4 regions of the Heyndrickxia sp. FSL W8-0496 genome follow, and region 4 is predicted to be linked to each of the others. Evidence: riboswitches for the same ligand, from Rfam matches in the RefSeq annotation. Region 4 holds a riboswitch; each other region holds the start of a gene.
The links. Region 4 has a riboswitch for cobalamin ahead of NST63_RS21925 (ABC transporter substrate-binding protein). Riboswitches for the same ligand answer to the same signal wherever they lie in the genome.

Region 1 (6,133 bases), 2.1 Mb from region 4:
CGTAATCTTCGACAAACTTCCATTCCATTTAAGCTAGGGAGCATTAAATCAAGTAAAACAACATCCCAATCTTCTTGAAGAGCCGATTGCAAACCTTCACGGCCATCATTAGCCACCTTTACCTCATAGCCTTCATATTTGAGTTCAAGTTCAATAAATCTTGCTAAATTCTTTTCATCTTCTATAATTAATATCCTTTTCATTTGAACACCTGCTTCATCTAACAAGTTTTCTTACTCTTCTTATTTTATACGAGTTTTAGAAAAAATTAAATCCATTACCGCATGGACTATTTCAACTGATTGAAAGGCAAATAACATAATCGCTGTTGCACTAAAAAATACGATGGGAATAAATCGTATCCACATAATGATGCGCCTCCTTTAAGATATACATATCATACAAAGCATAGATGAAAATCAGATGAGAAAAAGATAATAAAAAGAAAAAAAATAACCGGCTATATTAGCCGGAATTAAAGAAAGAACTTTATAATGAGTATAAAAAGAACTAACCATAGTAATGGGTAACAACTATGTAATGTCCCTTTAACGCAAAATCAATGGTACATAATAATTACTAAAGACTCATGAAAGAAAGATTAAAAATTCATGAGAAAATGTATTTTTCTCATCATTCAATATAAATATTGTTAAGAAAACGTTCATATTTTAGTATTTATCTATAAGTTGTTAAAATAACAATTTATGTATAATTAAGGTAAACAGATCAAGGAGGTTTGGAAAATGACATTACGAATAAGTAATCAAAGTTGGGTTTGGTTCGTTCTTTTAGCTACCTTGATATTGCTTGCGAATTTTTCACTATATAGGGTCGAATTCGCACAACCAATTACACCCATGATCACTATTAGTTCCTTTTTAGACTTTATTGTTACAATTCCCATACTAGCATATTTCCTTATTATTAGAAGACGCCTCTCCATTAAATATCTCTTTGCATTTATAGGTGCTGGGTATGTTGCTGCATGGCTTATTATTCCCGCAACTTATTTTCAAACATTATCCGCTGCAAAATACATTTTATTTGCTGTAGAAGGCGCTTTCATTATTTTTGAATTGGTTTTAATAGCATTATTATTAAAAAGACTACCTTTAGTTATAGACACATTTAAATCAGAAAAAGAGCGGATTCCTTTTTTTAAGGATCGATTAGAAAATTCCTTACTCACCCATTTTAAGCCTTCAAAATTTCTATATATTCTTATCTCAGAAATCTCCGTTTTTTATTATAGTTTGTTTGCATGGAAAAAAAGACCCAGTCATATACACTTCAAGGCATTTTCATACCATCAAAAGACAAGTACGATCGCATTAAATATCATGATCATACATGCTCTAATTATTGAATCTATAGGCTTTCACTTTTTATTACATCAGTGGAGTCCAATCATAGCAATAATCGCTCTTGTGATTAATATATACGGTTTATTCATGTTGCTTGCCGAAATACAAGCAGTTAGATTATGCCCTTATTTGTTATCGGATCAAAACCTTATTCTGCAAACAGGGATCATGAAGAAAATAGATATTCCTTTAAAACTTATTCTTTCCGTCAATGAGTACACTCGTTCCACTCCTCTTTCCAAGCAGGAACTAGCTTCTATTTTTGATGCAGCTCCTTCTGACTTTATCAAGGAAAAGCCACAAATAGAAATAATTTTAAAGGACACAATTCAGGCATCTTACTTATATGGGATGACAAAAAAAGTAAATACTGTTCATTTACGTGTTGATGATCCTCAATTATTTTTAAGCACATTAATGAACAAAATAGAATCATAGTATTATCAGGTTCCTATTTTAATTTGAGTATTTAATAGATATATATTGTCATGAAAGCATCGAATATGCTATGATAAAACACAATATATAGTTGTATATTATATTTTCGAAACTAAATATTGAATTATTTCAAGAGAAGGTGTCCATTTACTGGACTTAATAGGGAATCCGGTTTGACTCCGGAACTGTCCCCGCAACTGTATTTGTGAACGAACAAGACTAACCACTGTATCTAAATTGATATGGGAAGGTTCTTAAGTAGGCTGCACATAAGTCAGGAGACCTGCCTTTTCTTGAAAGTTTCAAATTTCTTCGGGGATTGAGAAGATGAAACGATAGTGAGAGTTTTTTTAGCTTTTATTTTTTTACATCTTTTCCTATCGTTTGATCCGCTCAAATTACTTGTGACGGATCTTTTTTTATGGCTTTTTTTAGACAAGTTTATTAAAAGTCACATTATCTATTGGAGGGAAAAAAATGACTCTATTAACAAAGGGTGCTGAAATGACGGAATGGATGAATCACATATTACAAATATTAGATGGTTCTGATACAAAAAACGATGATCTAAAATCGATCTTGTTGTTTGGTAAAAATTTATTTGAGCATAAACCATGGCTATCCGAGGATGAATGGGTAAATCAAATCATTCTAGAATGTTTGTCAAACATAAACGCAGAAAATCCTAATTGGACATATCATGCATCTAAACTATTTATGGAACATCTATATTACAAAGCTTCACAAACACGTGAATACTTATTCCAAAATAAATATGGAAACTTATTTGAATTAATTGTTCGTCTTACAAAAGATGGTATATATTCAAGAGAATTATTAAATAAGTATACAAAGGATCACATTCATTTGTTTGAATCCTTTATTGATCCGACAAAGGATGAACTTTTTACATATATTGGTATACGCACGTTAGCTGATAGATATTTGGCAACCGACCACAAAAAAAGAGTGTTTGAGTTACCGCAAGAACGTTGGATGATTATTTCGATGCATTTAATGCAAAATGAACCTATTGAGAATCGTATTCAGTTGGTCAAAGACGCCTACTGGGCATTAAGTAATCTTTACATGACTGTCGCTACACCTACACTATCTAATGCAGGAAAAAATTACGGGCAATTATCGAGCTGTTTTATCGATACTGTTGATGATAGTTTACAAGCCATCTTTGATAGTCATACTGATATTGCTAATCTATCAAAAAATGGAGGAGGTATTGGTGTTTATTTAGGAAAAATTCGCAGTCGTGGCAGTGCGATTAAAGGATTTAGTGGTGCTTCCTCTGGAGTACTTCCTTGGATGAAGCAATTAAATAATATTGCAGTGAGTGTGGATCAATTAGGGCAAAGAAAAGGAGCTATTTGTGTTTACTTAGATGTATGGCATAAGGATATTACTTCCTTTCTAGATTCTAAATTAAATAATGGGGACGAACGATTACGTACACATGATCTCTTTCATGGTGTTTGTCTTCCAGATTTATTTATGGAACAAGTAGAGGCTCGTGAAAATTGGTATTTGTTTGATCCACATGAGGTAAGACAAACTCTAGGTTTTTCTCTAGAGGATTATTATGATGAACAAAAAGGCAAAGGAAGCTTTAGAGAGAAGTACTGGGAATGCGTTAACCACCCTTCCCTGACGAAAACGAGTATACCTGCGATTGAATTGATGAAGAGAATCATGAAAAGCCAACTTGAATCAGGTGGTCCCTTCATGTTTTATCGTGATGAAGTGAATCGAAAAAATCCAAATAAGCATCAAGGTATGATCTATTCTAGTAATTTATGTACAGAAATTATGCAAAATCAAAGCCCAACAACGATGATTAGCCAATACACTGAGGATGGGAAAATCATGATTGAAAAACAGCCTGGAGATTTTGTTGTATGTAACTTATCATCAATTCATTTAGCTAAGGCAGTGAAAGATGATGTTCTTGAAAAACTTATCCCAATTCAAGTTCGGATGCTAGATAATGTCATTGATTTAAATACAATCCCTGTCCTACAAGCACAATTAACGAACAAAAAATATCGTGCAATAGGATTAGGAACATTTGGTTGGCATCATTTACTAGCTTTAGAGAAAATTTCGTGGGAAAGTGAAGAGGCAATTGAATATGCAGATAAACTATATGAAAAAATTGCCTTTTTAACGATTAAAGCTAGCATGTTATTAGCACAAGAAAAGGGCGCATATGAGCTGTTCCACGGATCGGATTGGGAAACTGGTTCTTATTTTAATTCCAGAGGATATTTTAACACTGAAAGCTCCCATCCCTGGTTACGATTATTCCAAGATATCCAAAAATTCGGGATAAGAAATGGCTACCTAATGGCAGTTGCTCCTAACTCATCAACATCATTAATAGCAGGAAGCTCTGCAAGCATTGATCCAATTTTTCAAAAGTTTTATTCAGAAGAAAAAAAGGATTATAAAATCCCTGTAACCGCTCCGGATCTAAATGCAGAGACAACTTGGTATTATAAATCTGCCTATTTCATTGATCAGCATTGGAGTATCCGGCAAAATGAAGCCAGACAAAGACATATTGATCAATCCATATCATTTAATCTTTATGTTCAAAATACCGTTCAGGCGAAGGAGCTATTAGATTTACATCTTCATGCTTGGAAAGCTGGTTTAAAAACTAGCTATTATTTACGCTCTACCTCTACAACATTAGAAGATTGTGATTCTTGTTCAAGTTAAGAAAGGAGAAAAATGAATGTCTAATAATCTACAAACACGCAAGATCATTGATAATACAGCACCAAACCGATCAACATCAATCATTAATGGAAGATGCTCCAATATACTTAATTGGGATGATGTCCGCTTTTCTTGGGCCTATCCTAAATATAAGAAAATGCTAGGAAATTTTTGGACACCGTTTGAAATAAATATGTCCCAAGATATAAAACAGTTCCCAACTTTATCAAAAGATGAGCAGGATGCCTTCTTAAAAATCATTGGTTTATTAGCTTTATTAGATAGTATTCAAACCGATTACGCAGGCAAAGTAGCCGATTACTTAACAGATTCTAGCTTAAATGCGCTAATGATTATTTTGGCCCAGCAAGAAGTTATTCATAATCATTCCTATTCATATGTTTTATCTAGTATTGTCCCAAAGCATGTCCAGGATGAAGTATTTGAATTTTGGAGAACGGAACCAGTTTTAGAAAAGCGGAATGAATTTGTTACAAATGGCTATGCAGCTTTCGCGACAAGTCCAAGTGTAGAAAACCTATTAAAATCTATTGTTTTTGATGTGATATTAGAAGGTCTCTTTTTTTATTCAGGTTTTTCCTTTTTCTATAATCTTGCACGAAATCAAAAAATGGTCGCAACGTCAACGATGATTAATTATATTAATCGCGATGAACAATTACATGTTGATTTATTTGTAAAGATCTTTAAAGAAGTATTGGTAGAATATCCGGAATATGATAATGAGGAGTTAAAAGCTTTCGTTGAAGATACCTTTAAAAAGGCAGCGAAATTAGAAATCGAATGGGCAAGATCTATTATTGGCAACCATATAGACGGAATATTAGTAAAGGATTTAGAGGATTATATTAAATTCTATGCCAATATACGCTGCAAGCAACTTGGATTCGAACGTCCCTTCCCAGATTATCGTACAAATCCATTACGTTGGATTAAAGCCTATGAAGAAGTAGATTTAGGTAAGTCAGATTTCTTCGAACAAAAATCACGCCAATATACGAAAGTAAATTATGTGGATAATGGATTTGATGAACTATAATAATAGTTCAAAAACCTGCAAAAATATTTGCAGGTTTTTCCATAATTTTGGCTCCTTTTCAAACCATGTTACTAAATAAGTAAAGTTTTAACTAATAAATATTGGCTGAGAACTGCTATACCCTTTCATTCTAGCTGCCGCTCCTTTCTTTGGTGTAAAAGCCAGCAGTTAGCTTTCAAGTAACATATTTTTCGAAAATAACCTTAATTTTTCATTCTAGGATCTAATGCATCTCTCAATCCATCGCCCATAAGATTGAACCCAAGAACCGTTAACATAATTGCTAAACCTGGGAAGATAACCGTCCAAGGTGCCTGTAGAATAAAATCCTTCGAATCAGCCAGCATTTTTCCCCATTCAGGTGTCGGTGGCTGTGCACCTAATCCTAAAAATCCTAAAGCAGCTGCCTCAATGATTGCACTAGCAATCGCTAATGAACCTTGTACAATAATTGGTGCCATACTGTTTGGAAAGACGTGATGCAATAAGATTCTTCCATCACCCATACCTATAGCTTTTGCTGCTGTTATAT
Region 2 (6,133 bases), 1.4 Mb from region 4:
AGACAATTATAATGAAGAAAAACAACAAATAGTATACAAACGTGTAATTAAAGCGATGGAAAAAATATATGCACCAATTGACCAGCTTTCAAAAGATTATGCGGATTATTTTAACAAGTTAAAACAATAATTTTACTCATAAGCTTTTTAATAAAAGCTGTTTTCGTATACTTTGTTGTTTTTGTAAAAATCCCAAATGCCAGCGTATACATCCAATAAGGGATTGGGCAATTCTTATGGGCTTTTGGAGCTCTTTTCACAGAAATGAAAGATGTAGCGGTTTCTTCTGATTGTTATTCGTTAAAACTTAACTTAAATAGCAACAATGTTTGAAAACAAAGCCTTAGTAAAATACTTATAAAAAGATATACCACTCTACTGCCATTAATTTATTTCGCAGGAGGGTGTTTTTTATGATCATCATATTGTATTAATAATATTTGTTGCCTACATAATCAATATGCATAAATATCATGCAAATTTACAATTGGAAGTTATGAGTGTTCAGGAGTATGATGAAGTTGAATGAACAAAGCAGTAAATGAGGGTGAACGGATGGAATGGCATCAAATTCAGTATTTTCAAGTAGTTGCAAGCACACAGCACTTTACTCGAGCGGCAGAATTGCTTTCGGTTTCCCAACCTGCCCTTAGTCGATCTATTGCTAAGCTGGAAGAGGAGCTAGGCGTGCAACTTTTTGATCGAAAAGGAAGAAATATTAGTTTAAATCAATATGGAAAAATGTTTCTCGAGCGTGTAGAACGTTCGATAAAAGAAATTGAAATGGGAATTCAAGAAATTCAGGATAGTATTCATCCTGACCGTGGAACTATTTCATTATCCTTTTTACACTCGCTAGGAGTGAGTTTTGTGCCAAAATTGGTCAGCTCATTTCAGCGCGAATATCCAAATGTGAAATTCCGATTAAATCAGGCATCATCCCAGCATGTATTGGAGCAATTAGACGCTGGTGAAACTGAGGTTGCACTCGTTTCTTTTGACCAAGATCAGGCGGGGATTATTCGTCAGCCATTACTAAGGGAAGAACTATATTTAATTGTTTCAATTCATCATCCCTTAGCAAAATTAGATGAAATCGATTTACATTTGATTAAAGATGAGCCATTCATTGCTTTTAAAAATGGATATGGCTTACGTACCATTACTGACCAGCTTTGTAAGGAAGCTGACTTTTTTCCACAAGTAGTATTTGAAGGGGATGAAATTGGAACGGTAGCAGGTTTAGTTGCCGCTAAATTAGGAGTTTCATTAGTGCCGGACTTAACGATTTTAGATAAATCAAAGGTTAAGCTAATTCGAATTATCCATCCCATCTGTGAAAGGACAATTGGTATTGCTTGGAAAGAAGGGCGCTATATATCACCCGTTACTAAGAGGTTCATTGAATATGTAAAAAATAAAGTTAAGATCGATTAAATAGTTCATAACCTCAAAAAGACATTGGTAGTTATAAAGGAGTAAGACGCATCATGAGTTATATAAAACGTGGAACAAAAAGTTTTCGAATGGCCAATTTAGCTTTGTTTGCTGGAGGGTTTAATACATTTGCGATCCTTTGGAGTACACAGCCATTACTTCCTGAAATAGCAAATGAGTTCCACATTTCACCTGCGGTTTCTAGTTTAACTTTATCATCTACTACGATTGCATTAGCAATAAGTATGCTAGTAGTTGGCTCGTTATCAGAAGTATTCGGAAGAAAATCGGTCATGACCATCTCCCTAATAGCATCATCGATTTTAGCTATAATTACAGCATTAAGTCCAAACTTTCATTTATTACTTCTTTGTAGAATATTACAGGGAATAGTTCTAGCGGGGTTGCCAGCCATCGCAATGGCGTATTTAGGTGAGGAAATCGACCCTAAGAGCTTAGGGATGGCAATGGGATTATACATTAGTGGAAACTCAATCGGTGGTATGGGAGGACGAATTATTAGTGGAGTATTGACCGATTATTTTAATTGGCATATTGCCCTTATTGGTATTGGTATTATTAGTTTAATGGCAAGTTTATTATTTTGGTTTACATTACCAACATCAGCTCATTTCCAACCGCGTAAGTTTGCTGTTGTTAAATTAGGAAAATCTTTAATTAGTCAATTTAATGAGCCAGGATTAATCTATTTATTTGGGACTGGATTTCTATTAATGGGAAGCTTTGTATCACTTTATAATTATATTGGCTTTCAATTAATTGCTCCTCCGTATTCATTAAGTCAGACAATCGTCGGTTTTATTTTTATTGTATATATTGTTGGAACGTTTAGTTCGACATGGATGGGAATGCTTGCTGATCAGCATGGTAGACGAAAGATATTGCAATTATCTTTATTAATTTTGTTAATTGGAGCATGTATCACGTTAAATACAAATCTTTGGTTAAAAATTATTGGAATAGCCGTTTTTACCTTTGGATTTTTTGCAGGACACTCCATTGCAAGTGGCTGGGTTGGCAAATTATCGACACATGATAAAGCACAAGCCTCTTCACTTTATTTATTTTTTTACTATATAGGTTCAAGTATAGGTGGTACGGTGGGAGGTATGTTCTATAGTGATTTTGGTTGGATTGGTGTAATAGTAATGATTATAGTCTTTACAATTATTGCAATAGGATTATCTGTGCGTTTAGGAACGATTGCCAAAAGAAAATTGCAACTTTCATCGCATAAGTTATAAATTAAAGGCAGGATTTCTATTTAAAGAGCTGCAACTTAGATCGAGTGTATATTTTTATACACTCGTTTTTTTATTTTTTAAGTAGGATAAACTAATAAAACATATATAAATAGAAATAATGTTTAACTTAATGGTGTGACTTAGCTTTGCTAGTGAGAATGAAACCTAATCAAACCTTTAGAAAGGAAAAATGGATGTATGTTAGATTTGTAATAGCATAATCATCAAAGCCATACATTAATGGGGAAAGGGGTTATATATAATGATAGAGCTTGAATTAATTGCAAGACTTGTAATTGCGGGGATATTGGGAGCACTTGTCGGATTTGAAAGAGAAAAGCGTTATAAAGAAGCAGGATTACGTACCCATTTCCTTGTGGCCGTCGGAAGTGCATTAGCAATGATCGTTTCAAAATATGCATTTTTTGATGTTGTAAATAGTGGAACAATTGAATTAGACCCAAGCCGAATTGCGGCAGGAGTCATCAGTGGAGTTGGTTTCTTAGGTGCAGGTACCATTCTTATACAACGTCAATCCGTTCATGGGTTAACAACTGCAGCTGGACTTTGGTCAACAGCTGGAATTGGATTAGCGATAGGTGCAGGCATGTATATTGTAAGTATTTTTGGAACGCTCTTAGTATTAATTGCTTTAGAAATTTTAAGTAGATTATTTCAACCAGTTTTTCCGAAGTTCCATAAATTAACGATTCATGTTCGAACAAATGAAGCGATTTCTGCGGCACTCATTATTTTATCCGAAAATCATTTAGATGTGAAATCGTACCAGGTAAAAGTAACGTCGGTTGATAATCATCCACTTTTTGTCGTGGATTTACAATTAAAATCAAAGAAGTTGAAGAAAAAGGAGACTGAAATATTAAAAATGTTGCAAACGATTCCTGAACTGGAAAGTATAAAATTTGATTAAGCAACAGAAAGAGAACAAATCGTTCAATATTTTTCAACTTAATCTTTAAAATTATAAATTGTAAGTCAATTCATAATATATTATGATAATTCTATACTACTATAGTGAAATATTTGCCGATAAATATGGTGTTTGCCAAAAATGAAAAGGGAATCTGGTGAAATTCCAGAACTGTACCCGCAACTGTAAGTGTTGACGAAATAAGGATAACCACTGTCCAATTTTGGATGGGAAGGACTTAAAGTAGAATGATACACGAGTCAGGAGACCTGCCATATTTATAGCGACTTATTTTCCTCGGGAGTTGGGAAGATTCGTACATTGGTAGATTAATAGACAATTAATGATTTGGTCTGTTCTGCTATCAGCGTATTTTATTTTTAGGACTGGCTAACAATATGTGATTTACCATTTAAGATAGGTAAAACATCTATTTTATGTTAGGGGTATGTCTTAAGAAAAATGGTCAGTACCTTTTATTTTAATTTCTTCTCTCCTGTACTTCATAGTGGTAAATATACATGAAAGTGGAGAAATGATGGAGAAAACAATTTCTGTAAATGTATCAAGGACCTATCAAACTAAACTTGTATTACCTCCAGATACGAACCATATGGAAACTATTTTTGGAGGAACCATCTTATCGTATATTGATGAAATTGCTGCTATTTCAGCAATGAAGCACTCTCGAAAAGTGGTAGTAACTGCGTCAATCGATGCTGTTCATTTTGTTTCCTCTGCAAAAGTTGGCGACATTTTGACTTTGGAGGCATTTGTCCTTTCAACTGGGAGGACATCAATGAAGGTTTATGTAAAGGTCGAGTGTGAGAATTTAGAGGAGGAAGAAAAACGATTAACAACTACATCCACCTTAACAATGGTAGCACTTGATGAAAACGGAAAACCGACACCAGTGCCAAAAGTGATGCTGGAAGCTGATTGGGAAAAAGAGTTATTACTCAAAAAGCAGCCTTAAATGATTGTATAAAAATGGAGTCGTTCTTTACATTTATAAGACGACCCCATTTTATTTTTTCATACTGATAGGTTACTATACTAAGAATCTTTCCTGATCTTCCTTAGATGGGATCATACAGCTATCCCTTTTACCAAACCACCGATAACGATTTTTCGCGATCATATCGTATATCCAATTTCTTATTGGATGTGGGATGATTCGAAAAGCATATCCCCATTTCCATAATCCATTAAGACTTCGGCAAACACGTAATGCCGCTTCCGATTTTGTGTATAATTTGCCATCCTCAATAAGTACAAAGCTGTCAAGTGAGCTGTTTACTCCATACTCCGTTAATAATTTCGCCCCAACTTCGCTTTGAAGGGAAGCAAATTTAAAATATTTATTTTGGTCCCTTTTTATTATAAATTGTACGCTTCCATTGCAAAAATTACATACTCCATCAAATAATATAATTCCAGTCAATTGGTCACCTTCTTTTATAGGATGAAAGGAAATAATGAGAGTGAAAAATTTTATAACGTTTATATTTATTTAACTTAGTAAAAAAGCTTAATAAAAAGCAGTAGATTTTTACATGAAAACTACTGCTTGAAATATTTTCTATGTTTTATTTCAATATAAAAAGGGTATATTACCACGGAGCTTTTATGTTAATTATTTTCCTCTCCATTCAGTGGTTTTCGGCACATGCTCGAATATTTCACCACTTTCAAAAAAGTCAACTAAACGAGTAAGCCATTGATAATAATCCGACCAAATTTTCATTTCCTTTAATAATTCATTGATTTGATCTTCTGCTTCCTGTGATAATTCTTCATTATCTTTTAACATCAGCAGCTCACGTGTTAATTTTTTTTCAAAAATTTTATTGCGGTTAATCGTTTTTCTCCAATTTGATGTGAAAATTGAAATAAAGGTTTCGTAATAATCTGTTTCTACATCATAAATATCTTTACGAACCCCTTTTTCAAAAACTTTTTCAGCAATATTAATATCTAGCATCTCTCTAACAACCTGACTCATTCTTGTTTTACTCATTCCAGTTGCAGTGGATAGCTCATCTAATGTCATTGGTTTTCTATTCATATAAATAATACCAAGAATACGACCGACTGTAGGGGAAACTCCATACGTCTTCATATTATCAGCAATTTTTTCAATATATTGTTCCTTAGCTTGATCAATGACTCGCAAGTGCTTTTCTTCCATAGGTAGTTTGCTCCTTTAATTACCTCATATACAAAGTCAATGTATCATATATCCAATGAAAAATAAAATCTTTTCTGAATGAGGAAATGAAAGCAATAAGGAGAAATAGTAAGAAATGAGAGGATGATAGTTTTAATCTATTTATATTAATGTAAAATTGATGCAATATATGCAATCTATAAACTTTTTATTTTACAAACTTTACGTTATACTTAAATAGTGACATATACGAAAAAAATTGCATAGTATACCAAATGGTTAATTGTTCCAACTGTTTCATTGGTAAAATTACGGAGGTGTATCGATTTG
Region 3 (6,133 bases), 4.1 Mb from region 4:
CGAAGGTGCCATACCATTTGCAGCTGCTGATCCAATTCGAGTGATCCCTTCTTTAATGGTAGGTTCAGCTGTTGCGGGAGGCTTGTCAATGATGTTTCATATTGGACTTCGCGCACCACACGGTGGAGTTTTCGTATTTCCACTAGTTGAGGGTAGCTGGCTTCTATATTTGCTTGCGGTTGTCATTGGGGCAATTGTTTCGGCCGTGTTAATAGGAGTCTTAAAAAAGCCTTTAACAGAATCACGCCAATAAAAAGCTAAAATCATAAATTAAGTAAAGAAAATGAAGAGAGATACTTCTTTCAATATAGAAAGGAGTATACTCTCTTTTTTATGCGCTAAAAATCTTTAATTTTATACAAATAGTTTACCAGTAGAAGCTAAATAAACAGACAACGGTATGAAAACAAGCTGAGCTACTTCTGAAAAGGGTTGGGGTATTATATTTCCTCATCGATATAATGATAGAATAAACGTTTTTTCCTAGTTTGCCATGTGGCTTTACAATGTTAAGATATACAAAATCGTATTATATTATTATCATTGGTAGATGGTCTATGCACTTATAGTATGCTTATTTTGTCTTATCAATATTTAGTTCTTAAGAATGTTTTACAACGATAGAACCAAACATAAATATCTAATACTCGTAAATTATATTTTTTCGAAGAAAAGGTGATAATGATGATCGAAACAGAAAGATTATTACTTCGAAGATTTACAGAAGATGATGCTGAGTTTATTTTCAATCTCCTTAATGAGCCTGATTGGATCAAATATATCGGAGACAAAGGGATTAAAACCATTGAGGATGCAAAAAAGTATATCGAGCATAGCCTTATAAAAATGTATAATGATTTGGGATTTGGTTTGTATTTAGTGATTTTAAAAGAATATGGAATACCTATTGGGATGTGTGGCTTGGTTAAGAGAAATGGATTAGAGGATGTTGATTTGGGTTTTGCTTTTTTGAAAGACTTTACAGGTAAAGGGTATGGATATGAATCAGCTCGGGCAGTCATGATCTATGCAAAAGCCGAATTAAATATAAGTAGGCTCGCAGCCATTACAACTACCGATAATCATGCATCAGAAAATCTTTTATTAAAATTAGGATTTCATTTTGACTCAGTAACGAAATTATCTCAAGATGCTGATCCATTAAAACTATTTATAAAAGAGCTAAATTAAAAAAGCTTTTTAGGATTCGTTTTACCTTTAGACTGTTTTCGTATCGTTTGTTGCTTGTGTAAAAGATTCAGCGATTCATATAAAGTTTGGAGCTCTTTTCTTAGTGAAGTGAAGGTGTAGCGGTCTTCAGCTGATAATTATTTGTTAAAACCATACTTAAATAGCAACAATGTTTTAGAAAAGAGTCTATCTTTTTTTAAAATTATTCTTCCTGCAAAATCGAAATTTGTTAAACAAGGAGGTAAAGCCGAGAAATATATTAGATAGATTCGGTTTTGGCTCACTACTATTCTCTATGTCGATCGGATATCTTTATAATGTTTTTTCATGAATAATGAAAGTATTATACTGATAATAGCTAAAGATAAAAGCTGGAGTGATCAACACTCCAGCTTTAGTCTCATTTAAAATATTCTGGGTACGCCATTTTTGCAACTAATTCAACCGCTTCAGCAATTCTTGGACCTGGGCGTGACATGATATCCGAGTCTAATTGGTATACTCTGTCCTTTTTAATCGCCTCTATGGTTTCCCATCCTTTACGAGCTTTGATTTCTGCTACAGGGCCTTCGATATAATCGACAGTTGTTGCAATGATTTCAGGATTCTGCTTGATGACTGTCTCTTCTGAAACCTTGATCCAACCTTCTTGATTCCCAAAGATATTTTCTACACCAGCTGTTTGGAGGATTTTTTGTTGGAATGTGTTTCTGCCTGTTGAATAAATATCAGGAGATGGGCTTATTTCAAAATATACGCGTTTTGGTTTTTCGATATTTTTTAATTTATTTTCGATATCATTTATATGAGTGCGAATATTGGTAATAAGTTCTTCCCCTTTTTCTTTCACACCCATTACTTCTGAAATTTGTTGGATATCACCATAAACATCCTCAAAGGAAGAAGCAGATTGTATGACAAATACAGGAATACCTGCATCTTCAATTGGTTTTAAGGCATTTTCATCTCCGATTGTATAAGCAATGACAATATCTGGTTTTAGTGCAATAATTTTTTCTGTATTAATGGTAACAGAGTCCGATACACGTTCAATTTTACTTGCTTGCTCTGGATAATTATCATATTCCGTTGCGCCAATTACTTTATCTCCAGCTCCAAGTGCAAAAAGAATTTCAGTATTACTAGGCTGCAATGAAATAACCGTTTCAGGAGCTTTTTTGAAGGAAATTTCCTTGCCAGTATCATCCTTCACGGTATACGCTTTTACTTGTTCAGGTGTATCCTCTTTTTTAGGTTCATTGCTGCTCTGATTGGATTGGCAGCCTGCTAAGAAAATGATCAACATTATAGCTGTTAGCCAATGAAACAAATGATATTTCTTCAAGTTATTTCCCTACTTTCTTTTTTATCGGTCTTGTTGGATAAGATTTACTGACAAATTGGATTTCTTCAACACCTTTATCCTTGTTTACATAGACCGCCATGTAAAAAAGGACATTAGCTAGTAGATTCGTATAATTGAATAAGATATCCGGAACCTCTCTTTCAAGACTTACCTTATGTAAAGCACGAACGGACTTTTTTGCCTCACTTCTACATACATGTAGAGCACATGCAGCAGCCGTCCCTTGTGGAAGTACAAACCGATCAATGCGACCATCTGTTTCCGCAACATAGAAATCATACATGCTGCTTAGACGAATTAAATCATCCTCGCTAATGGCAAGCTTTCCGCGTACAGATCCATTTAGATGATAGGCCATTGGAAGCAAGTACATTAAATCTTCATAAACAATAGGAATATCCTTTGTTAAGGAAGCAGCTTGTCCAATACGCGTTGTTAATGAATCTGTTCTAATTTCGAAATCAACGGTTGAAGCGGATTCGCGCATAAAGGGATAGCATAAATAACGTAAGTCTTTTTTTACCATGTCTTTTTCTCCTAATCTTAAATATTTTAAATGTTTACCTCATAACACTTCAGAAAAAATTCGTCTGGTTTCGATCTATATCGTTTCATAACGAGGAGATCAATATATTTGTAAAATTGAACACAAAAAAACCGTCCAGATAGAATTTGGCCGGCGGGAAAATGATCCTTTATTAAACGATATGAAGAACCAATCGAGCTGCCATAAAATCTCTTATCTTCCGAAGAGCATGTTACGTTCAAGAATAGGCAGGTCTCCTGGCTTGTGCGTCATTTTACTTTAAGAACCTTCCCGTTTTCGATGTTTCAAACAGTGGTTTACTTCTTATTTCATCGGCACTTACAGTTGCGGAAACAGCTTCGGTATCACACCGAATTCCCTATTAATGCTAATAAATTAGCAACCTATTCTCTGCAGGTATTCACTTACTTCCAGTGTACAATGAAGAGATTGAATAATGAAGCATTTTTTTAAACTCTGAATAGGTTGACATTTTCTTTTCGTAAATATATAATCTTCTACAATCAAAATATGGAAATCAATGACCGGAAGGAAATGATAAGTCCTTGATTATAGAGAGCGTTTGGTTGGTGGAAAAACGCATCAAGGTTATCATGGTGACATCCGTAAGTGCTGAAAGAAATGCTTAAAGGCAGAGTAGAATCAGACGGTACCACTCGTTATGTGGCATGAGAGGCTGATAAAAAGGCAATCTGGGTGGTACCACGGAATACATTCGTCCCTATGTTTATATAGGGGCGAATTTTTTTATTTGATTCTTTATTAATGAAAAGGAGGAAGTCAAAATGATTCGAATAGTAACGACAGAAACGCCTTATAAGGTTGGGGAAACGGTAAAATTATCGGGTTGGGTTCATAAACAACGTTATTTATCAAAAGTTACCTTCCTGTTACTTCGTGATAGAGGTGGAATTATTCAATGTATTTTGGAGAAAGAATGGTTAAATTTCCGAGTAGAAAACGAATCGATTGTTGAGATAATCGGGGACGTTGTTGAATCAAAGAAACAAAAATTAGGCGTAGAAATACATGTGAGAAACATTAGAGTGATCAATAAATGTCAGAAGGCGATCCCGTTAGAAATCAATCAATCGGAATTGAAAGCAGGAATGGATCATCTTCTTAACTACCGTACCTTATCTTTAAGACATGAAAAAAATCAAGCCATTTTTAAAATTCAAAGTGTATTATCACAGTCATTTGGCGATTTTTTTACATCACATGGATTTACACGTATTTTTACACCAAAAATTGTCTCTCAGGGTGCAGAAGGAGGAGCAAATGTATTTAGCCTAAATTATTTTGGGAAAAACGCCCATTTAGCACAATCACCTCAATTTTATAAACAAATGATGGTAGCAAGTGGTTTCGAACGTGTTTTTGAAATTGGGCAGGTATTTCGAGCAGAAGCACATCATTCATCAAGACATTTAAATGAATATGTTTCTCTTGATGTTGAAATAGGATTTATTGACGATGTAAAAGAAATTATGGAATGGGAAACAGATGTACTTAAATATATGATCTCACGTGTAAATGACCATTGTAAACGGGAGTTAGAAATTCTTGATGTTAAACTTCCGTTAATAACTGAGATTCCAGGCTTAACTCTTTATGAAGCACAGGAAATACTAAGTAGTCAATATCAAAAAGCATCTCCTGAAGGGGACCTAGATTCCGAAGGAGAACGATTAATAGGTGAATACGTAAGAGAAAAATATAATAGTGAATTTGTCTTTATTACCAATTATCCATGTGAAACACGTCCAATGTACACGATGCCTAGTAATGATTCAGGATTAACAGAATCCTATGATTTATTGTACAAAGGCTTAGAAATTACTTCTGGTGGGCTTCGTATCCATGATTATGAAATGCTGTTACAGTCATTCTCAGGTAAAGGATTAAATCCAAATGATTTTGCCTCATATATTGAAATGTTTAAATATGGTGTACCTCCACATGGTGGATTCGCCATTGGACTAGAGAGATTGACAGCAAATATGACAGGAGTAGGAAATATTAGGGGGGCGACAGCATTTCCTAGGGATCTTGAGAGACTTATACCTTAGAGCAAAATCAATGGTCTTAATAACAGTGTAAGGGAGGGGGAAATATATAAGGACGAGGATTCTCCCAAGGTTGGTTGCCAGAAATGGCAGCCTTTTTTATTTGAATAATGGGGGTAAACTTGAAAATTTGTTGAGTTAATCTCACCGTTAGAGTGCTTACACATTATTAAATGTTTTGTTGACTTTCTGTATACATTTGTATACAATAGGAATATAAAATGTATACAGATGTATACAGGAAGGAGAGTTTTTATGAGAAATGAAGGATATAGAGGTCGTGGCAAAGATAGACATCACCATGGTGAGGGGCATAAGCGAAAAGAGAAACATGTTCATCAAGGAGCAAAAACGTTCCGCAGAGGCAGAGCCGTCGCATTTTTAGAAATGATGAGTCTTAAGCGTGATACTTTAAAGCAACAATTAGAAACACCGGAACTTCAAACAATTAATCCAATTATAGTTGGTGAACTAAAGGCAGTGGAAATGGTCATTAATGAGTTTGTCCAGATGTTTGAACTATATGAATATGATGAAGTAATGGAAAAGGAAGGAGATGTTCAAGCAACAGAAGAAGTAATTGAAACGTCTTCTATGCTAGCTTCTCAAGAGAAGCAAAACTATGAAGAGGAAAAGAATGACTAAACAAATTTTTTTAGTATTCATTGAGGACGGAAATTGGAGTTATCCTCCAATTTCCCATCATTTATAAACGCGAAAAAGTACAAAATTGATTATTTAGCAGGAATATTAAGCAATTTAGGGATCGTTACCAAGTTATATTTTTCTTTATTCAGCTCATCAATAATTTTTGGTAAAGATTTTACGGTCCCAGATAAATCTCCACCAGTCCCGGTTCCAGAGTGCTGCAGAATAATTGCACCCGGTTTTACATGCAATAGAACATTACTCGCCACTTGATCTTCATCTAAGCCTTTCCAATCTAGAGAATCGACATTC
Region 4 (6,133 bases):
TTAGCAGTTATTAGTGAAATACTCAATCCGAATGATGTGGAAATCTCTCTTGAATATGTTGATGTGATCCAAATTGGAGCGAGGAATATGCAGAATTTTGATTTACTACGTGCAGTTGGAAGAGTAAATAAGCCTGTTTTATTAAAAAGGGGATTGGCTGCAACCATTGATGAATTTGTTCATGCGGCTGAATACATTATTTCACAAGGAAATGACCAAATTATTTTATGTGAGCGGGGAATTCGTACGTACGAAAAAGCAACTCGGAATACCCTTGATATTTCAGCTGTTCCGATTTTGAAGAAGGAAACTCATTTACCAGTAGTGGTAGACGTTACCCATTCAACAGGACGAAAAGACTTGCTTCTTCCAACGGCCAAAGCTGCATTAGCAATTGGGGCAGACGCAGTCATGGCTGAGGTTCACCCTGATCCTGCTGTTGCTTTATCGGATTCCGCCCAGCAAATGGACATTCCACAATTCCATTCATTTATGGATGAATTAAAGGGGTTTAAAAACAAACTTGCTTAAAGCAAAAGCGTAGCTGTCTATTAAGGGGTCTAACCCCTTAATGACAACTAAAAACGAGAATATAGGAAACATAGTTGTTTACATCTGAGAGGAGAATGAGTGTGAGTCAGCAAGAACAGTGGTCATCAAAACTTGGCTTTATATTAGCTGCAGCAGGGTCAGCAATAGGTTTAGGAGCAATTTGGAAATTCCCTTATATCGCAGGTCAAAATGGGGGAGGAGCTTTCTTTCTAATTTTTATTCTATTTACATTATTACTAGGACTTCCATTGCTTTTAGCGGAATTCTCCATTGGTAGATTAACACAAGAAAATGCAGTGGATTCGTATCGAAAAATAGCACCAAAAGCGAAATGGCACTGGATAGGGATTTTAGGTATGATTGCGTGTTTTATTTTACTTTCTTTCTATAGTGTCATTGGTGGTTGGATTATTATTTATTTATACAAGGCGATTACCGGTCAGTTAAACGGTCTTTCCTCTGATCAATATACACAAGTATTTGGGGACACAATTTCTGATCCAATTATTAGTTTAATCGTGCAATTATTATTTATTCTAATGACGATTGTTGTTGTTGCAAGAGGGGTTCAAAAAGGGATTGAACAAGCAAGTAAGATTATGATGCCAGCATTATTTATACTATTTATATTATTAGTTATTCGTTCAATTACCTTAGATGGTGCAATGGCTGGTATATCCTTTTTACTGCAACCGGACTTTTCAAAATTAACTTCAAAAACGATCTTGGAAGCCATGGGGCAATCATTCTTTACGTTAAGTGTAGGTGTTTCAGTAATGGTGACGTATAGTTCGTATTTACCGAAAAATCAAAGCTTACCCCGTTCAGCTTTTTCTATTGTAGGAATGAATTTAGTCATTGTACTTTTAGCTGGTTTAGCAATCTTTCCAGCAGTATTTGCTTTAGGATTGGAGCCGGGGGCAGGACCTGTACTGTTATTTAATGTACTTCCAACAGTCTTCAGCCAGTTACCGCTTGGAATGCTTTTCTTTATAGCATTTTTAATTTTATTCCTTTTTGCGGCATTAACATCAGCTTTTTCTATGCTTGAAATTATTGTGTCTGTGATCACTAAAAAGGATATAAAAGGACGTAAAAAATGGTCATGGATCATCGGAATTGCCATCTTTATTTTTGGTATTCCATCTGCCCTTTCATACGGAGCGTTAGGTGATGTTACTCTTTTTGGTAAAACATTTTTCGATTTAATGGATTATACCGTTAGTAATATTTTAATGCCGCTTGGAGCCCTTCTTATCGCTATTTTTGTACCACTTAAAGTGAAGAAATCCGTTCTTTACGAGGAATTAAAACAAGGGAGCGGTCTTAAAAGAGGACTGTTCGAAGCTTGGTATTTCCTCATACGTTTTGTTGCACCCGTTTTAATTTTTGTTGTCATGTTAGATGTGCTGGGAGTTTGGTAGTTCTGTAAATCATTTATAAGCATAAAATTTTTCAGGATAGTCATCCATATGTCTTTCCTGTATAATTGTTAATGGTTGAAAATTTAATATATTGCAACGAAAACAGGTACTTTCTATGTGAAGGTTTAAAAGGGAAGTTTGGTGTAATTCCAACGCGGTCCCGCCACTGTAAATGGGAGCAAACTGTAATATCCACTTTATCCATTAAAGGATAAGGGAAGGTACAGGGAGCAATGATCATGAGCCAGGAGACCTGCCTGTTTTTTGAGTGCACCAGTTTGCCTACGAGGATAGGGGGGTGTTGACGAAACGTTTTTTAGCGTGCATGATTTGCTATTATACCGTTTTACATATGACATCTCTTTGGTTAGAGATGTTTTTTTTAGGTCTTTTTCATAAAAGATATGAACGAATGTATTTTTTCTTCCTTCTACATTAATTATGGAGGATAAAGGAAGAAAATATTCAATTTTTAAAATATGTAATAATCTTTGTGAAAATGGCCATCTTTATGACTATTTTAAATGTAAAAAGGAGTTTACAAATGAAAAAGCTATTAAGATTTATACCTATTTTTTTACTAATTTTTATTTTGGCTGCATGTGGTACACAGCAGGATAGTGAAAAGAAAGTTAGTGATAATAAGCAGGAGACTAAGCAACAAGACCAAGCTTTTCCCGTAACAATTACGGATGGAACCGATAAAAAAATCACTATTGATAAGAAGCCAGAGAAAATTGTTTCCCTTCTTCCAAGTAATACAGAAACAGCCTTTGCCCTTGGGTTAGATAAAGAAATTGTTGGTGTCTCGGATTTTGACAATTATCCCGAACAGGTGCAGTCAAAGGAAAAAGTTGGTGGACAAGAATTCAATGTTGAAAAAATAATTTCTTTAAAACCTGATATTGTTTTAGCTGATGCTTCCCAGGCTCATAATTCTAAGGATGGATTAAAGCAATTAGAGGATTCAGGAATTAAGGTTATTGCTGTCAATAATGCAAGTTCATTTGCAGATACGTATAAAACGATTGAAATGATTGGTGCAGCAACTGGAACAAAGGAAAAAGCGGATGAAATTGTCGATGGAATGAAAGCAAAAGTTGAAGAAATTAAAGAAAAGGCGGCAGGAATTTCTAAGGAAGAGCAACCAAATGTATGGATGGAAATCTCTGCTCCACCAGATATTTATACAGCAGGTTCAGGTACCTTCATGAATGAAATGCTAGAAATGCTTGGCGCCAAAAATATTGCAGCTGCTGAAGAAGGATGGCCGAAATATTCGGAAGAAGCAGCAGTAAAAGCAAATCCGGATGTAATGATCATAACATATGGTTATTATGTAAAGGACGCAGTAGAACAAGCCTATAGCCGTAAAGGGTGGGAAGAAGTATCCGCTATTAAAAATAAACGGGTATATAGTGTCGATTCTGACAAAGTGTCAAGACCAGGTCCACGTCTTGTGGAAGGTTTAGAGGAAATGGCAAAGGCGATATATCCCGATACATTTAAATAAGTGAAGATAAGAGTGAGGAGGAAATATTGTGAGAATCTATACGAGAACAGGTGACAAGGGGCAAACAAGTATCATCGGTGGTAGAGTAGATAAAGATGATTTAAGGGTACAAGCTTATGGAACAGTGGATGAAGTGAATTGTTTTGTTGGACAAGCGATGGCTGAATTGGATCCCGATCTTTTTTCTGACGTACTTGATGATCTTGAAAAAATTCAACATGAATTATTTGATTGTGGAGGGGATCTAGCGACAAAATCAGCTAAACGCCCTTACAAGCTTCAACAAGACATGATCGATTATCTTGAAGAGAAGATTGATGAGTATATCGCCAGTACACCTGAATTGGAACGCTTTATTTTACCTGGTGGGACAAAAGCGGCTGCTTCTATTCATATAGCAAGAACAGTTACAAGACGTGCTGAGCGTCTAGTTGTTAGTTTCTCAAAAGCTGAAGAAATTGTTCCTCCACTCGCTCAAATGTATTTGAATCGTTTGTCGGATTATTTTTTTGCTCTTGCAAGAGTAATTAATCACCGATCAGGAAAAAAAGATGTAGAATATATTCGAAGTGCCAAGGTTTTTCGTGACGGCAAAAGAAAAGAGAACAAAACAGAAGAAAATTGATTGATAGAAATAGGGGCTGTCTAAAGGCACAGGGGGTCTGTCTCCTTTTTAGACAGTCCTTTTTCAAATGTACTAAAAGGAGTTGAAAGAGACTGCAGAAGCCAATGACTATTCGGTATCTACGGAAGAATAATTATTTTCCTTATCTATTTGGAGTGGTTTTTTTAAGTTTTTCTATTTTAATAGGTATTTCCATTGGTTCGGTAACGGTGCCAATGAAGGATATCATCCAAATCATCGGAGCCGCTATTTTCCACTTTCCATTAAGTGATAAAATAGATGCGATGAATACGAATATTGTTTTAGATATTCGACTGCCTCGTGTAATATTGGCAGGGCTAGTTGGTGCTTCATTATCGATTGCAGGTGCGGCATTTCAAGGGTTGCTTCGAAATCCTTTAGCAGACCCATATACTTTAGGGGTGTCGTCTGGAGCCTCTGTTGGAGCAGTTGCAACATTATTCTTTCATTTATCTATACCATTCATCGGAATACTTACATTGCCATTAATGAGCATAATTGGTTCATTTATTACGATATTTAGTGTTTTATTTTTTGCAAAAAAAATTGAGAGATCAATGAAAGTAGAAACAATTATATTAACTGGCATTATATTTAGTTCATTTTTTAGTTCGTTTATTTCCTTAATCATTGCTTTAACAGGCGATGAGTTAAGACAAATCATTGGTTGGCTACTTGGAAGTGTATCTATGCGAGGGTGGAGTTATGTATATATTATTATTCCATTCTTTCTTATAGGTTCAATATTATTATTAATGAATGTGAAAGAGCTTAATGCGATGTCATTAGGTGAAGAACGTGCCCAACATCTGGGGGTTAATGTTGAAAAGCGAAAGCTTCTTATTCTAATTGCTGGATCAATATTAACTGGTGCTGCCGTTTCAGTTTCAGGTGCGATTGGTTTTGTTGGATTAGTGATTCCTCATTTAATACGGATTATTCGTGGACCTAATCATAAAGGATTACTACCATTATCGCTACTCTTTGGAGCAGGGTTTTTAATTATAGCAGACTTAGTGTCACGAACGATTATTCAGCCATCAGAACTTCCAATTGGTGTGATTACCGCTTTAATTGGTGCTCCTGTCTTTGCATGGATTTTAATGAATAGTAAACGAAGAAGAAGAGGGTAGAGTATGTTAACGTTACAAAATGTAGCCGGAGGATATAATGGGCATAAAATAGTTAAGGACCTTAGTTTTCAGGTACATGAAGGTGAATTTTTTGGAATCCTAGGTCCGAATGGCAGTGGAAAAACAACGTTACTAAAAATGATTAGTGGGACATTACCTTTGATTGAAGGCTCGATACACTTAAAAGATCAGCTGCTTTCTACGTATTCTCCTAAAGAATTGGCAACCATAATCGCAGTTCTTCCTCAGCTCACAGGTGAATCCTTTTCTTATACTGTAGAAGAAGTTGTTGTTCTCGGACGTTACGCGCATCAAAAAGGTTTGTTTCAATCAATGAGTTCAGAAGATGAGAGAATCATTGAAGAGGCGATGGCTCAGACTGGCATTCTTTCATTTCGTCATAAATCTTTGATGGAGCTATCGGGGGGGGAGCAGCAGCGGGTTTTTCTTGCTCAGGCACTTGCTCAGCAGCCAAAAGTTTTATTATTAGATGAACCAACGAACCATCTCGATTTAACCTATCAAAAGGAATTACTCGATTTGATTAAAAAGATGACGAAACAAAATCGGTTGACTGTCATTTCTGTTTTTCACGATATAAATTTGACAGCGCTATACTGTGATCGCTTGCTTCTTCTTGATCAAGGTGAATTAGATCGAATGGGTTTACCTAATGAAGTCATTAAGGAAGAAATGATTCAACGCGTATATTCTACAAAGGTAAATAAACATTATCATCCATCTATACCAAAACCACAAATTGCCTTAATACCAGAGAGTATACCAGAGATTGCTTTAATGATTTTAAATGAAAATTATTTAAGACAGGAAGGGGAATATCTCGTCTATGAATCTCCTATTCCAT

Region 1: it holds a riboswitch for cobalamin, as region 4 does, so the genes downstream of both, NST63_RS11275 (ribonucleoside-diphosphate reductase subunit alpha) here and NST63_RS21925 (ABC transporter substrate-binding protein) in region 4, are expected to answer to the same signal.
Region 2: it holds a riboswitch for cobalamin, as region 4 does, so the genes downstream of both, NST63_RS14900 (acyl-CoA thioesterase) here and NST63_RS21925 (ABC transporter substrate-binding protein) in region 4, are expected to answer to the same signal.
Region 3: it holds a riboswitch for cobalamin, as region 4 does, so the genes downstream of both, NST63_RS01430 (hypothetical protein) here and NST63_RS21925 (ABC transporter substrate-binding protein) in region 4, are expected to answer to the same signal.

The regions. Positions count from the first base shown of each region.
Region 1 is NZ_JBBOXX010000001.1:2,224,685-2,230,817, reverse strand. It holds gene NST63_RS11290 (response regulator transcription factor) at 1-203, opposite strand, end outside; gene NST63_RS11285 (hypothetical protein) at 243-368, opposite strand; gene NST63_RS11280 (hypothetical protein) at 747-1,805, shown strand; cobalamin riboswitch at 1,926-2,110, shown strand; gene NST63_RS11275 (ribonucleoside-diphosphate reductase subunit alpha) at 2,283-4,541, shown strand; gene NST63_RS11270 (ribonucleotide-diphosphate reductase subunit beta) at 4,558-5,601, shown strand; gene NST63_RS11265 (ABC transporter permease) at 5,805-6,133, opposite strand, start outside.
Region 2 is NZ_JBBOXX010000001.1:2,934,157-2,940,289, reverse strand. It holds gene NST63_RS14920 (hypothetical protein) at 1-130, shown strand, start outside; gene NST63_RS14915 (LysR family transcriptional regulator) at 556-1,437, shown strand; gene NST63_RS14910 (MFS transporter) at 1,491-2,702, shown strand; gene NST63_RS14905 (MgtC/SapB family protein) at 2,962-3,633, shown strand; cobalamin riboswitch at 3,743-3,924, shown strand; gene NST63_RS14900 (acyl-CoA thioesterase) at 4,172-4,609, shown strand; gene NST63_RS14895 (thiol-disulfide oxidoreductase DCC family protein) at 4,685-5,077, opposite strand; gene NST63_RS14890 (GbsR/MarR family transcriptional regulator) at 5,270-5,824, opposite strand; gene NST63_RS14885 (betaine/proline/choline family ABC transporter ATP-binding protein) at 6,131-6,133, shown strand, end outside.
Region 3 is NZ_JBBOXX010000001.1:241,364-247,496, forward strand. It holds partial or broken gene NST63_RS01415 (PTS fructose transporter subunit IIABC) at 1-253, shown strand, start outside; gene NST63_RS01420 (GNAT family N-acetyltransferase) at 679-1,191, shown strand; gene NST63_RS01425 (ABC transporter substrate-binding protein) at 1,592-2,536, opposite strand; gene NST63_RS01430 (hypothetical protein) at 2,538-3,083, opposite strand; cobalamin riboswitch at 3,314-3,506, opposite strand; T-box leader at 3,616-3,830, shown strand; gene aspS (aspartate--tRNA(Asn) ligase) at 3,890-5,176, shown strand; gene NST63_RS01440 (hypothetical protein) at 5,429-5,818, shown strand; gene NST63_RS01445 (polysaccharide deacetylase family protein) at 5,908-6,133, opposite strand, start outside.
Region 4 is NZ_JBBOXX010000001.1:4,310,283-4,316,415, reverse strand. It holds gene NST63_RS21935 (bifunctional 3-deoxy-7-phosphoheptulonate synthase/chorismate mutase) at 1-531, shown strand, start outside; gene NST63_RS21930 (sodium-dependent transporter) at 627-1,976, shown strand; cobalamin riboswitch at 2,064-2,251, shown strand; gene NST63_RS21925 (ABC transporter substrate-binding protein) at 2,521-3,489, shown strand; gene NST63_RS21920 (cob(I)yrinic acid a,c-diamide adenosyltransferase) at 3,518-4,114, shown strand; gene NST63_RS21915 (FecCD family ABC transporter permease) at 4,219-5,268, shown strand; gene NST63_RS21910 (adenosylcobinamide amidohydrolase) at 5,272-6,133, shown strand, end outside.